DNA from 4 places in the Clostridium subterminale genome. Region 1 is predicted to be linked to each of the others. Evidence: riboswitches for the same ligand, from Rfam matches in the RefSeq annotation. Region 1 holds a riboswitch; each other region holds the start of a gene.
The links. A riboswitch is a leader RNA that binds a small molecule or an ion and turns the genes downstream of it on or off. The one in region 1 is predicted to bind cyclic di-GMP.
Positions count from the first base shown of each region.

Region 2: linked by a shared signal. The riboswitch ahead of ABDZ93_RS06295 (SpaA isopeptide-forming pilin-related protein) and the one ahead of ABDZ93_RS16170 (prepilin peptidase) in region 1 are both predicted to bind cyclic di-GMP.
Region 3: linked by a shared signal. The riboswitch ahead of ABDZ93_RS14200 (TasA family protein) and the one ahead of ABDZ93_RS16170 (prepilin peptidase) in region 1 are both predicted to bind cyclic di-GMP.
Region 4: linked by a shared signal. The riboswitch ahead of ABDZ93_RS17240 (response regulator) and the one ahead of ABDZ93_RS16170 (prepilin peptidase) in region 1 are both predicted to bind cyclic di-GMP.

Region 1 is NZ_BAAACI010000007.1:558,607-562,479, forward strand. Features, by position in the region: gene ABDZ93_RS16165 (GspE/PulE family protein) at 1-462, opposite strand, end outside; gene ABDZ93_RS16170 (prepilin peptidase) at 547-1,284, opposite strand; cyclic di-GMP riboswitch class II at 1,381-1,465, opposite strand; gene groL (chaperonin GroEL) at 1,681-3,309, opposite strand; gene groES (co-chaperone GroES) at 3,550-3,834, opposite strand.
Region 2 is NZ_BAAACI010000002.1:95,020-98,892, reverse strand. Features, by position in the region: gene ABDZ93_RS06300 (S1C family serine protease) at 1-1,111, shown strand, start outside; cyclic di-GMP riboswitch class II at 1,385-1,471, shown strand; cyclic di-GMP riboswitch class II at 1,824-1,905, shown strand; cyclic di-GMP riboswitch class II at 2,078-2,159, shown strand; cyclic di-GMP riboswitch class II at 2,333-2,414, shown strand; gene ABDZ93_RS06295 (SpaA isopeptide-forming pilin-related protein) at 2,486-3,873, shown strand, end outside.
Region 3 is NZ_BAAACI010000007.1:104,219-108,091, reverse strand. Features, by position in the region: gene ABDZ93_RS14215 (TraB/GumN family protein) at 1-206, shown strand, start outside; gene ABDZ93_RS14210 (ATP-binding protein) at 401-1,162, shown strand; gene ABDZ93_RS14205 (signal peptidase I) at 1,464-2,036, shown strand; cyclic di-GMP riboswitch class II at 2,087-2,171, shown strand; gene ABDZ93_RS14200 (TasA family protein) at 2,203-2,781, shown strand; gene dhaS (dihydroxyacetone kinase transcriptional activator DhaS) at 3,032-3,598, shown strand; gene ABDZ93_RS14190 (WG repeat-containing protein) at 3,691-3,873, opposite strand, start outside.
Region 4 is NZ_BAAACI010000008.1:154,228-158,100, reverse strand. Features, by position in the region: gene sstT (serine/threonine transporter SstT) at 1-174, opposite strand, end outside; gene ABDZ93_RS17245 (GNAT family N-acetyltransferase) at 784-1,317, shown strand; cyclic di-GMP riboswitch class II at 1,456-1,538, shown strand; gene ABDZ93_RS17240 (response regulator) at 1,617-1,988, shown strand; gene ABDZ93_RS17235 (chemotaxis protein CheC) at 1,981-2,616, shown strand; gene ABDZ93_RS17230 (diguanylate cyclase domain-containing protein) at 2,609-3,535, shown strand; gene ABDZ93_RS17225 (TetR/AcrR family transcriptional regulator) at 3,605-3,873, opposite strand, start outside.

The DNA of each region.
Region 1 (3,873 bases):
TATCTCCTCTACAGCACTTTCCACATTTCTATCTGAATAATATTTTTCTGTAGCCTTATGTATATCATCCTTTGTGGATATATAAGGCTCTACTCTTAGTCCTGTGGTTATAGCTACATCATCCATTGCAAATATATTTAAAGGATCTGACACAGCTACCTTTATTACTCCATCAGCAGTATAAAAAGGGAATAGTTCATATTTTCTACATAAGCCTTCATTAACTAATTTAACTGCCTTAGAGTCTACATCTATATTACTCAAAGTTACCCTTTCAATACCTAGCTGTTCTTGAAGTACCTCTATAATAATATCCTCTGTTACAATACCTTCTTCAATTAGTAATTCTCCTAATTTCTTTCTCTTTACCTTTTGAATTTCTAAGGCTTCTGATAATTGTGACCTGGTAATCTTATTTGCTCTTACTAGCAAGTCACCTAGTCTAACAGTATTCCTTGCCATTTATCCCACCTCACCTTTACAATTAATTTACGTGATTTTATCTAAAAGTTTTATATTTCTTTTAATTTCTTAAAACTTCTCATACTAAATAAAATTTAATATGTATTGTTCTCCTATGATTAAAACTATATATGCTCCCATTGCTAAGCTTGGTCCTAAAGGAATATACTCATCCTTCAATTTCTTTTTTAGTGCAATTAGAGTAACTGCAATTGATCCCCCTATAATAAAGGATATGAGTAAAAAATATATCTCTAATTTCCATCCTAGGAACAATCCACATAATACTGCTATCTCAATATCTCCAGCACCCATGCCACCAGTTAAAACATATATTAAACCAATAACACCAAGACCTATTAATCCACCAATAATATAAGTAGTTATACTGTGAGAATATCCTACAGCTTCTATAATGATAAAGATTATCCCCACTGCCATTCCACTATAAACTACGCTAGAATATACATCTGTAGTATCATAATCTATAAGGGCTATCACTATTAAAAATAAAGTTAAAAGAGAGTACTTAAAAAAGTTTAACCCTATACCATATCTTAGATATATTCCTACTAATAAAATGCCTGTAAGTCCTTCTACTAATGGATACCTCATAGAAATCTTAGAATCACAGTATCTACATTTACCCTTAAGCCATAGATAACTTCCTATTGGTATTAAATCCTTCCATTTCAATCTAGTATCACAATTTCCACAATGAGAGGGTGGACTAATTAATGACTGATTATTAGGTATTCTATAAATACATACATTTAAAAAACTTCCTATTACTATTCCATATAAAAATACTATAAAACCCATTATTTATTATCCTTTTACATTTATTTCTATTTTAAAACTATTGTACCACATTTTTACATATATGCATATAAATGAACACAAAAAAACCGACTAAATTAATAATTTAGCCGGTTGTACCATTAACTCAACAACTTTCAAGGTACCCAAATAAAAAAGTTGCATCATTGTATCTAAAATCATTTTATTGCTTTATAAATTTTTGATGTAAAAATATAAATTTATAAATATTTAAACATATTATACTATATTTTGTATTATACTTCTAGTTTTTTTCCTTGTTATGTATTATTTTATAACATCTAACACTAAAATTTATCGTAATTAAGTTTTTTTGTATATAAAAAGACTTTCATGAAAACCTCATGAAAGTCTTAATTTTATTTTTTATTATTTATTTTAGTACATTCCGTCCATTCCCATTCCTGGGCCACCTGGCATTGGAGCTGGGTTCTTATCTGGAATATCAACAACAGCAGCTTCTGTTGTTAAGAATGTTGCAGCTACAGATGCAGCATTTTGAAGTGCGCTTCTTGTAACTTTAGTTGGGTCAACTATTCCAGCTTTAATCATATCTACATATTCAGCACTTAATGCATCATATCCTATTTCTGTAGCTGAATTTCTAACTCTTTCAACTACTACTGAAGCTTCTGCACCAGCATTTGTAGCTATTTGTCTTAATGGCTCTTCAAGAGCTCTTCTTACAATATTGATACCTACTTGGATTTCTGAAACATCTGAAGTTAGTTTAGCAACTGCCTCTATTGCATTGATATAAACAGTTCCACCACCTGCAACGATACCTTCTTCAACTGCAGCTTTTGTAGCAGCAAGAGCATCTTCTATTCTTAATTTTTTCTCTTTTAATTCTGTTTCAGTAGCAGCACCAACTTTGATTACTGCAACTCCACCAGCAAGTTTTGCAAGTCTTTCATTTAATTTTTCCTTATCAAATTCAGAAGTCGTATCTTCCATTTGTTTCTTAATTTGATTTACTCTAGATGCTATATCTTCACTCTTACCTTTTCCATTTACGATAACAGTATTTTCTTTAGTAATTTTAACACTATCAGCTTTTCCTAACATATCGATAGTTGCATCTTTAATGTCGTATCCTAATTCTTCTGAAATTACTGTACCTCCTGTTAATATAGCTATATCTTCAAGCATTTCTTTTCTTCTATCTCCAAAGCCAGGAGCTTTAACAGCAACACATGTAAATGTTCCTCTTAATTTATTAACTACTAAAGTAGCTATTGCTTCACCTTCAACATCTTCAGCGATTATTAAAAGTTTTTTACCTTGTTGTACTATTTGCTCAAGAATTGGAAGTAATTCTTGGATATTAGATATTTTCTTATCAGTTATTAAAATGTATGGATTATCAAGTACAGCTTCCATCTTATCTGTGTCAGTTACCATATATGCACTTAAATATCCTCTATCAAATTGCATACCTTCAACAACATCAAGTTCTGTTCCCATTGTTTTAGACTCTTCTACAGCGATAACACCTTCGTTACCTACTTTATCCATCGCTGTAGCTATTAGAGCTCCAACTTCTTCGTCTGCTGCTGATATTGCTGCAACTCTTGCTATGTCTTCTTTTCCATCTACTTGTCTAGAGTATTTCTTTATTTCTTCAACTGCTGTATCTACAGCCATTCTTATACCATTTCTTAATAACATTGGATTTGAACCAGCTGTTACGTTCTTAAGTCCTTCTCTTATGATAGCTTGAGCAAGTACTGTAGCAGTTGTAGTTCCGTCTCCAGCTACATCATTTGTTTTGTTTGCAACTTCTTTTACAAGTTGTGCACCCATATTTTCATATGCATCTTCAAGTTCTATTTCTCTAGCTATTGTAACACCATCATTTGTTATAAGTGGTGAACCAAATTTTTTATCTAATATAACATTTCTTCCTTTTGGTCCTAAAGTTACCTTAACTGTATCTGCAAGTACATCTACACCTCTTTGCATAGCTCTTCTTGATTCTTCTCCGAATAAAATACTTTTAGCCATATTCATTTACCTCCTATTATATGTGAATTTTCCAGCTTAACATTTAAATTGTTTTCTTTAAACTTATAAGATATATTACTTAGGCATCTGAAAATAAATAACAAATCAAAGATGGGAAGTATATTTTGAGTTAGACAAGGAGACAGGTTCCACAGATAGTAGCACTATCTAAGGGTTCTGTTGACGCAGTATAACACAAAATAAACGAGCATTCTGACTTATTTATTTTTTTAAGATGACTTATTCTAAGATTGCTAATATATCTTCTTGTTTTAATATTATATATTCTTGTCCTTCGAATTTAACTTCTGTGCCTGCAAATTTAGAGAATAATATTTTATCTCCTACTTTGACTTCCATCTTAATTTCTCTTCCATGAGAGTAAGTTCCTGGCCCTACTGCAACGACTTCTGCCTCTTGTGGTTTTTCTTTTGCAGTACCTGCTAGAACTATTCCCCCTTTAGTTATTTCCTCAGATTCTAATCTCTTGATTACAACTCTGTCGCCTAATGGTCTGATATTCATAAAAAACCCTCCTATTGTTTATTATTTATATAATTTTTT
Region 2 (3,873 bases), on a different contig from region 1:
GAAAAAAGATAAAAAGAGCAAAGGGAAGGGGTCAGCCAAATCTTATATTGCCATAGCTCTAATTTGCTCTATATTAGGAGGAGCAATAGGTACAGGTGTTACTTATGGTGCTATGAGAAGTACTATACAGTCAGCAGTTAAACAGGGTAAAAATAATACAAATACCGGTGGCTCTACAGCAAATGTTAATCCTATAAGTAGTATGAACATACCAGAAGTTGTAGCAAAGGTTTCTCCAGCTGTAGTTGGCGTATCAACTACCTCAGTTTCAACTAATGTATTTGGATTTGATATGGGTAAACAAGAAGGCATTGGATCAGGATTTATATTCTCGAAAGATGGTTATGTACTTACCAACTATCATGTAGTTAAAAATGCTAGTCAAGTTAAAGTTATTTTTAGCACAGGTAAAGAAGTAAATGCTAAGGTTGTAAACTATCAGGAAGATGCAGATTTAGCAGTTGTTAAGATTACTGATAATGTTGAAATGCCAGGGGTAGTAGAACTAGGTGATTCTGATAGCCTTCAAGCAGGAGAACAAGTTATAGCTATAGGAAATCCCCTTGGAAAAGAATATTTAGGATCTGTAACGACAGGAATCATAAGCGCTGTTAATAGAGGAGTAGCTTTAACTGAAGGTGGAGAGAAAATGAATCTTATCCAAACAGATACTGCTATAAATCCAGGGAATAGTGGAGGGCCATTAATAAATTCTCAAGGTCAAGTTGTAGGTATAAATACAGCTAAGATAGATGCTAGTGGAGTAGAAGGAATAGGTTTTGCAATTCCGATTAACGATGCCACTGAAAAATTAGATACTCTAGTAAAACAAAAAGTAAAACTAGGTATAGCAGTTAGAGATATAACTGAAGATTTATCAAAACAATTTAACTTACCAGTAGGTGTGTATATTCAATCTGTAGAAGACTTTAGTATTGCCCAAAAGGGTGGACTACAACCTGGAGATGTAATTACTAAAATTGGTAAGAAAACTGTTAAGACAGTTGAAGAGTTAAATAAGGAAAAAGAGTCCTTTAAAGAAGGAGATAGTATTCCTATAGAATTTATAAGAAAAGGTCAAACAATGCAAGCTACTTTAGTAGTAGAATAATTAAGTTAATAATTATAATTATCCCCTAATTATAATATTATAAAATTTCAATAGGCATGAAGCTTGAGTTATCAATGTTTCATGCCTATTATTTTTTAGATATGAATCATAACATTGTTAATATATAAGATATTATACGTTAAAACAATAAACAAACATATATTACTTTTGATAATATTTATAGATAATTATGTATTTTATGTAATTAATTTATTGACTGATACAATTATATATGCTATATTCTCATATGAAATAGCATATATAATTTAGTAAGAGTTTTAAGGAAACATTGAAGTATATATTAATTTGGGCGCATAATATATATATATGGAGTTAGTAGTGTAACCGACCTTTATAATCAAACGTAGATAGGTATAAGATTAGTAGGGTCGGTTTTTGTTATATAAGTTGAAAAATTTAATAGAGATTTTCTTGTAAAGCAATATAAATTAAATAGGTTATATGGGGCTGTATTTAATAAATGGATAGAATAAGGAATTAGAGTAGCGCTCAACCTAAAAATAATTGCATTATATTTATATATTATATTTAAAATTTAAAAACTGAGTATAGGAAATATTAGTATAAAAGTAAAAAATGTATAGACAAATACTAAATATAAAGTTATACTTAATTAATAAAGTATGTTAAATAATAATAGATATTAAATGATTTGGATTTGTTTATAAATTTTTGAATACAATTTACTAAAAGTTATAAGGAAACATTGAAGTATATACTAATTTGGGCACTTTGTATATACAGAGTTAGTAGTGCAACCGACCGTTATTAATTTAAGGTCGGTTTTTTGTTTGTAAAAATTCATTAAGGAGGAAGATTATGAAGAAAATAAAATTTAAACCTACCCTAAGCTAAAGGAGAAACTATCTATTTTTATACTAAAATGAAGAGAAGCATAGATTGATTTAATTTTGTTCCACAAAATATTGAATACAATTTACTAAAAGTTATAAGGAAACATTGAAGTATATACTAATTTGGGCACTTTGTATATACAGAGTTAGTAGTGCAACCGACCGTTATTAATTTAAGGTCGGTTTTTTGTTTGTAAAAATTCATTAAGGAGGAAGATTATGAAGAAAATAAAATTTAAACCTACCCCTAAGCCAAAGAAGAAACTATCTATTTTTATACTAAAATGAAGAGAAGCATATATTGATTTAATTTTATTCCACAAAATATTGAATATAATTTACTAAAAGTTATAAGGAAACATTGAAGTATATACTAATTTGGGCACTTTGTATATACGGAGTTAGTGGTGCAACCGACCTTTATAACCAATCTTATATTTATATAAGATTGGCATGGGGTCGGTTTTTTGTTTGTAAAAATTTATTAAGGAGGAAGATTATGAAGAAAATGAAATTTAAACTTAGGTCTAAACTAAAGAAGAGATTATCTGTTTTTATGGCTTTAGCTATTGCAGTTTGCCAAATTTTTAATATTATTCCTATAGCACAAGCTGATGCTATGGATATTACAAGTAATTTTCCATTTATAACTGAAGTAACTTTAACTGATGGCGATGGTAAACCTATAAATGAGTCATCAAATCCAATAAGTAAGAATGAAGAAGTTAAACTAACTTATAAATTTACTGTACCAAATCAGGGTACAGTAAAAAAAGGTGATATTTATACAATTAAAATACCTAAGGAAATACAAATAATAAGTACACTAAATTTCCCTATTACACTTGATAATGGTGATACAATTGCAAATGTTAAAATAGAAACCAATGGCAATGTTACCATTACTTTTACTGAATTTGCTGAGAATAATTCCAATGTTTCAGGATTCTTTTATATTGATACTCAATTTGATCCTGATCAAATAGGAGGAGATAATCCAGTCCCTATTAAATTTGAAATTGGAGGAAATTCTTCACCAGTTATAGTTAATGTGAATTTTGAGCAACCTGAAATTCCTGATGCTTCTGTTATGAAGGAAGGAAGTTATGACCCTTCTAAAAATGAGATTACCTGGGAGGTAATTGCTAATTCAGAAGGAGTTAAGGTTAATAATGCTGAAATTGTGGACAACATTCCAGAGGGACAAGAATTTATACCAGGTTCTGTTACCATAAATGGAGCTAATGCAGATGAAGCAAATTATAACTATGATTATAGCAATAAAAAATTAACTTATAGCTTTCCAAGTGTTATAGACACATATCAAGTAATTACCTTCAAAACTAAGGTAGTAAATCCAAAAGTTTTTGAAAGTGAAGGAGCTACAATATATGAATATAATAAAGCAATCTTTAATCATGATGGAACTAGTGTAGATTCTAATGAGGCATCAGTTAGTATTTTTACAGACTTCATTAGAAAAGATGGAAACTATGATGCAGCAACAAAGAGAATAAATTGGGTTATTTATGTAAATAACAATGCTCTAAGCATTCCCAATGCTGTAGTTACAGATGATATACCTAGTGGATTAACTGTTACACAAGGTAGCGTAAAAATAGATGGAAATCCAACTAACGACAATTATACTATAAATGGACAAAAATTCACCTACACTTTTCCAACAGCTATTAATGAACCTCATAAAATTGAATTTTCAACAGATGTATCTGATGATATATTTAATTCTAATGAATGGAAAACCTATAATAATAAGGCAACTATTACAGGAGAAGGGGTTCCAGGTAACGCTTTAGATGAAAAGGGAGTTGACGTACCTAGTAACGTTATTTCTAAGCAAGGAGTAGGATATAACCCAGCTACAGG
Region 3 (3,873 bases), 450 kb from region 1:
TGCCTATATCATCTAGTGAAATAGTAATTCCAAAGAAGGATATAGAAAAGCTAAAGTTAGAAAAGTTCACTTTATTTAAGTTGAATGGCAAAAATTCACCTTATAAAAAAGGACTGGAAAATTCACTTGTAGATAATTTATTCGAACTTACAAATGGGAGTACAGTAGATAACTATCAATACGTAATTTGTTTTTGGTATAAATAATTTTTAATAAAAATCTCAAATATGTAACAAAAGTTACAGACCTATTATGGAAATATAGTTATAATTAAGCTATAGTAAAAATAGTTTATTTTAAATGTGTTGTTGAAAGTAAATAAAAGGTAAGTGTAATAAAATAATAATTATTTTGGGAAATATGCTAATTAAGATTAAATAATAGGTTTGGAGGATTTGTTATGAAGAGAAAGATAATTAAGATCCATGAGGAAAAGTGTAATGGTTGCGGATTATGTGTTAATGCTTGTCATGAAAAAGCTATAGAACTAGTGAATGGAAAGGCAAAGCTTGTTAGTGATATATATTGTGATGGATTAGGTGATTGTTTACCTAATTGTCCTACAGCAGCTATAGAGATTATAGAAAGAGAAGCAGATGAGTATGATGATGATGCAGTAAAGGCAAGAATTTTAGAATTGGATAATAAACCTAAAGAAATTAAAGATAATCACATAAATAAAGAAGAAAAACTTCCATGTGGATGTCCTGGAACCATGGCTAAAACCATTGAGAGAAAACCAATAATTGCTATGGAAACTATGCCTAAGAAAAGAGAGAGTACTACTGAAAATAACTCTGAACTTATGCAATGGCCAGTGCAATTGAATTTAATAAATACTAGTGCACCATATCTAAATAATGCTAACTTATTAGTAGCAGCAGATTGTACAGCTTATGCTTATGGAAATTTTCATAGAGACTTTATGAAAGATAAAATAACAGTAATAGGATGTCCAAAACTTGATGACAATGAACATTATAAGAATAAATTAACTGAAATACTTAAGAAGAACAATATAAAGAGTATAACTGTAGTTAGAATGGAAGTACCATGCTGCTCAGGAATAGTTTCAGCAGTTAAAAAAGCAATGCTTGCTTCAGAGGTAATTGTACCTTATACTGAGATTACTATTACAAGTAATGGTAATATTATAAAGTAAGTAATAGATTCATAACTTATATGTTTTAAATATTATTAGATACGTGAAGGAGTTACCTTGAAACTTTTGTGGAGAGGTAACTTTTTATTTTTTTAAATATTATAATACTAGGGATATGTTGACAATAATAACATAAAAAGGTAATATAAATATGTGAATACATTATTTGTAAATCTATAAATGTTATTCTTGAATGGGTTCTTTTGAATAAATAGAGTAAGTAGTTTACCTATTCCAGTTAAAGTATTCATATTTAATAGTTTATTGAAATTATTTTATGTGAGAAAGGAAATTAAAAATAATGAAAAAAGAAAAAAGAAAACAACATAATAAGGACATTTTAAAAAAAATATTTAAGTATACAAAAAAAACATTGTGTTGTGCACTAATTATATTATTGTTTACGATTGTAATTCAAAGCTTAAAAATAAGAGTCGATAAGGAATATGTACCAAGTATACTTGGATATACTTATTTAAATGTATTATCAGAAAGTATGAATCCAGAGTTTTACTCACAGGATTTAATAATTGGGGCTAAGATAAAAGATACATCTAAACTTAAAGTTGGGGATGTTATTACATTTAAAGTAGGAAACATGTTAGTAACACATAGAATAGTTGAAAATGCTGAAGATGGAACTACCTTTACTACTAAGGGGGATGATAATAAAGCCAATGATGAGAAACAGGTAAGTGCTAGCCAGATAATATCTAGGTATTGTTTCAAAATACCTAGATGTGGATTTATAATAAGTAAAATACAAAGTATTCAATTTTTAGCTTTGGCTTGGATAATAATTATGTACTATATTATAAAGGAAATATTTAAAGAAGTTAAGTTGCTTAGAATAAAGAAAAAAAGTATTGAATAGTCAACTTCATTATTAATATTATTTAAAATTTAATTTTATATTTTCAAAAGGTTTATAAAGGGAGCGAAGAAGTATTCACTGTATATGGTCACTTAGTGAATATGGAGTTAATAGTGAATCCACACCATTATATAATAAATATTATATTTTATGGGAGGAATTTAAATTGAAAACTAAAATTAAAATTGTGTCATTATTAATGGCAGCGGCAATTACGACAGGGGTAGGAGGATATGGTACTTATGCTTATTTTACTGATAGTGATTCATTAAAAAATGAAGTAAACATTACAATGGGTAAATTAGATGTAAAAGCATATTGGGCTACAGATGCTAATGCCGATAGTTGGAGGGCTACATCGAAAGTTACAGAAGTAGTTGACAAAGATGGTGGAAAGACATTAAGCTTTGAAAATGTTAAGCCAGGAGATACTTTCGAAAGAGACATAATAGTTGCTAATTATGGAACTTTAAAAGCAGATACAACAGTGGAATTTAATCCTAAATTAGTTGATGGGTTAAAACTTGAGATGGTAAACTTCACTTCTCAACATGGTCATGCACAAATAGATCCAAATGTTCCTAATAGAGTATATGAAAATGGAATGGAAGTTAGAGATTTTATTAAAATGACAGTTAGAGTTACTGTTCCTACAAATGCAGGTAATGATTGGATGGAAAAACTTATTAATACTGATGCTCAAGAATTTGTAAAAGTTGGAGCACATCAAGTAATAGAGCAGTAAAATATAATAAAAGAAAATATTTATAATATTATTGTGACTTAATTATAGCATATAATATTATAAATCATAGAGCTATCTTAAATTGATCAACTTCATATAATGTTGAACTAATTTTAAGATAGCTCTTTATTATTGTAGAAATATTTACAAACTTTAAAAAGTGGTAATATAAAATTAATGGAATAAAATGATAATATAATGTATAGTAAATATAACGATGAAAAAATCCATAGGGAGGAAAGAGATACCTATGTCAAATTCAATAATAACCAAGAAAGCATTAGCTAAATCTTTAAAGGAATTAATGAATTCTACATCTTTAAATAAAATATATGTTAAAGATATAGTTGATAACTGTGGACTAAATAGACAAACATTTTATTATCATTTTCAAGATATATACAATTTATTAGAGTGGATTTATGAAACAGAAGCGGTGGAAAGTATATCACAATATAGAAGTTATAGCACCTGGACTGATGGATTTCAAAAGATTTTCAACTATATAGAAAGCAATAGAAGATTTTGTATGAATACTTTAAATTCCTTAGGAAAAAATCATCTAGATTTATATCTTTACACAGTTACTTATGATTTAATTATTGGAGTAGTTAATGAAGTTTCCAAAAATATGAAGGCTACAGAAGATAATAAGAAGTTTATTGCAAATTTTTATACTTTAGCTTTTACAGGCTTGGTAATTCAATGGATGAATGGTGGAATGAAGGAAGATTCTCACACGATTATTGAAAAGTTAAGTGAATTAGTAGAAGGTAACTTTATGAGAGCACTAGAGAGATATGAAAAGGATGCATAATAACTATATCCATCATGCATCCTTTAAAACTTATATATTCTTTAAAGCATTAGTATAATTATAAAATATTACATATAGCTATGATTTAAAAGTTACTTTAGTTTATTACCATTCTTATCAATATAAAACCACTGATTATCTAATTTCACAGCTATAGGAGCATTATCCTCATAAGAAAATTTAATTTCATCATATATGGTATCTGTAAATTTGTTAGAGGATTTGTTAAAAAGCCCATATTTATTATCTTTAGTTACTATAAACATATTTTCGGG
Region 4 (3,873 bases), on a different contig from region 1:
TAATACTAGTATAGGTGCAATGGCTTTTAAAGCACCGACAAATAAAGAACCAAAAATTGATAATGGCTTTGCAACATCAGGAATGGTTACCGCCAATATAATACCAATGATTAGGCCTATAATTATTCTTTTTACTAAACTTAATTTATTCCATTTCTTCATTAGATTTTTCATAATATTTTTCCTCCTATTACGTAAGATAAAAACTAAGTAAGGTGAAGTGAATTTAAATTTGTTACTAGGAAATACTTTGGTAAAAATAAGTTTATCATGAATCTTCACTAATGTGAAGTGGAAAAGCATATGAATTTTCAATTAATTAATGGACACCTTTACATAAATGTCCTATAAAATAAATAATTTGAAAGTATAATTTATTTTGAAATTATCATTAAAATTAGTGTAAATCTAATCTAAAGGTGAATATGATTAAATTCAAAATTTTAATAAAATCACTTTGAATGCAGGAATTTACCTTTAGACAAGCATTATTAAAACATATAGTTACCTATATCAATACTATTTTAGGATAGTACTTCGTTAATTATTCACTCAAAATAAAACTTTAATCGAAAACGAAGATTTTACTAAAGTATGCAGGAAAAATAAATTCAAGCATTAAAGCTTGAGTTATTGGCTTTTTACTTGAATATGTGTATTATGTAAATAAAAGATGAAAAAGTAGAGTTATTGTAAAGAACTTAATAGAAAAAGGTAATTTCTAAAGAGTTCAAAGTATTATATAGTCAAGGTTACTATACATAAATATGGGGAGGTAAAAGTATGTCAAATGTTATATATAGAAAATTAGAATTAGGAGAATGTGAGCATATAAACAAAATGAATCCATCTCAATATATAGGAAAGGCATGGAGAGAGGTGGATGGAAACCGTAAATTAGTGGAAATCAATTATCATGATTGTGATTGGCCAAATGGGTATGAATACCATCTTAGAGAGTTGAAAAAAACTATTTTAAGTGGTGGAAGTGCCATTGGTGCTTTTGATACGAATAACAAATTATTGGGATTTTCAACAGTTAACCGTAAATTTTTTGGTGAAAAATTTAATTATGTTTTATTAGATCAACTTTTCATAACTTTAGAATGTAGAAATAAAGGAATAGGCAAAAGGTTATTCATACTTTCTGCAAATGTTGCAAGAGAGTGGAAAGCAGATAAAATTTATATTTGTGCAGGTTCTGCTGAAGAAACAATTGCTTTTTATTTTTCAATAGGATGTAAAGAAGCGGAGGAAATAAATCAAGAACTATATGAAAATGACACAAGAGATTATCAATTAGAGTTTTCATTATAAAAATGACACATGCATGAGCAAATAAAAGATTAGTCAACTAACCCAATTAAAGTATAACTTTGAAAATTAAGATAAATAACTATTGAAACAGTTTATATTAAATGATAATATTTAAATGTTATAATTTAAATTGGATTAAAATACAAGGGAAACTGTGAAATACATATTTAGTTTGGGCATCTTATATGTATGGAGTTAGTGATGCAACCGACCCTATATTCATAATTTTATGAATATAGGGTTTTAATTTTATATTTGATGAATTATTACATAACTAAACATAGGAGGTATATGTAAAAATGAATATTTTAATTATTGATGATTCTACTTTTTCTCAAAAAATAATAGGTAACTTAATTGTAAAATATTTAGATGGTGTAAACACTTATTTTGCAAAGGATGGAGAAGAAGGATTAGAAAAGTACAAAAGTATTAAACCTGATTATACATTTGTGGATTTATTAATGCCTAAATTAAATGGAGGAGAACTGATAAAACTAATAAATGAGTATGATTCTAATGCAAAAATAATTGTAGTTTCTGCAGATGTTCAAAAAAGTATAAAAGAAGAAATAGAATCATATGGGGTAATAGAATTTATAAACAAGCCCTTTACTGAAGAAAAAGCCAAATCTATATGTGAGATAATAAGGAATGTTCGAAATGAATAATAGAGTAGAAAGAGAAGATATATTAAAAGAGTTATTTAATATAAGTGTTGGTAAATCAGCGAGTATACTGTCTGAAATAATAAATAAAAAAATATTATTAAATGTACCAAATTTGAAAATTTTAAGTTTAAATGAAAAAACAATAGCAATAGATGATTATCTTCCACAAGTAATGCAAGGAACTATAATGGTATCCTCTATAGCATTTGAAGATGAACTGAGAGGAAAGGCAAGTTTAATATTTCCAGCAGATAAAATGAGAACATTTATAGACCTGTGTTTAAATGAAAATGATGAAAATCAACTAAGTAATATGAATTTTACTGATATAGATTTTGATATTATAAAGGAAATTGGTAATATAATATTAAATTCAATAATTGGAGAAATAGGAAATTATCTAAAATTAAGATTAAATTATACTTTACCAGAAGTTAACGTATTTAATAAAGTAGATTTTGAAAAAAATATAAAGAGCAAAGAGTATGAGCATATTTTGATGCTATATATAACCTTTAAAATAGACAATTCAGAAATAGCAGGTGCTATAATAATTAATCTTACTTTAAGTTCATTAAGTCAATTATTAAATAAAGTAGGAATGATAGAAGATGATTTCTGTGGATAGAATTTTATATAATATATTAGATAGTATAGATGAAGGAATAATAATATTAGACGAAGATTTAAAAGTTTTATTTTGGAATAGCTATATGGAATGTTTAACTCATATTAGTGAGGATAAGGTAATAAATAGCTGTATATATGATATTATTCCAAGTCTGAATAAAGGTTATTTTAAAGATACAATGAAGTGCATAGTCAATGATGGAAGAAAAATATTTTTTTCAGCAGCAATGCATAAAGATTTGCTAAGTAATAATAAAAATTTAAATTTAAAGATAAGTAGAATAGAGAAAGATAATTTGAATTTTATACTTATTGAATTTATTGATGTGACTAATCAATTTTTACGTATCGATCAACTAAAAAAATATGTGAATGAATTATATATTTTAAATAAAGAATTAAAGGAAAAGGAAAAAACTATTAATAAATTAGCTTATTATGATGGACTAACAGGTGTAGCAAATAGAACATTATTTTATAAAATGGCAGATGAATTTTATAATAATGCTAAAAGAAATAATAGTCTTTTAGGGCTTATGTTTATAGATGTTGATAAATTCAAATATATAAATGATACATATGGACATAAAAAAGGTGACGAGGTTCTCATTCATGTAGCTAAAATATTAAAAGAATCTACTAGAAATGGGGATATAATTGCTAGATTTGGTGGAGATGAATTTTTAATATTGCTACATTCTATAAAGAGTTACCATGATTGCGAAGCTGTAGCCTCCAGAATTAATAATAGTACTGAAATTTTATATTGTAAAGAAGAGCAAATAAAAATATCTTTAAGCATAGGTATTAGTATATTACCCGATGAGGCTAATGATATTGATGAACTAATATTAGAAGCAGATAGAGCAATGTATAAAGCTAAAAAACTAGGTGGGGATGGATACTATTTCTTTTAATAATAGTAAAAACAAGGGTACTGTGTAGAGATTACAAGTATCCTTGTTTTATGTAACTTAGCTTAGAGTTTATTTTTTTTGCATAAATGCAGGAATGCTTTCTACAAAAAAATTAACAAAGGTGTCCTTAAACTTTTCATCTTCCTGCTTTAATACCCCAAGGGAATATTGCATTGCAATACCATCTAGTGCTGCTATTAAAATAGTAGCAAGACTTTTTTTATAGTCTTCATTTTCAATACCAAATGCGTAAAAGTACATATCTGCTACTTTGTTGATTATTTCATTATAATCTTGTTTAAGGCTTTCACTAAGAGATCCACCTTTTGATAACACAT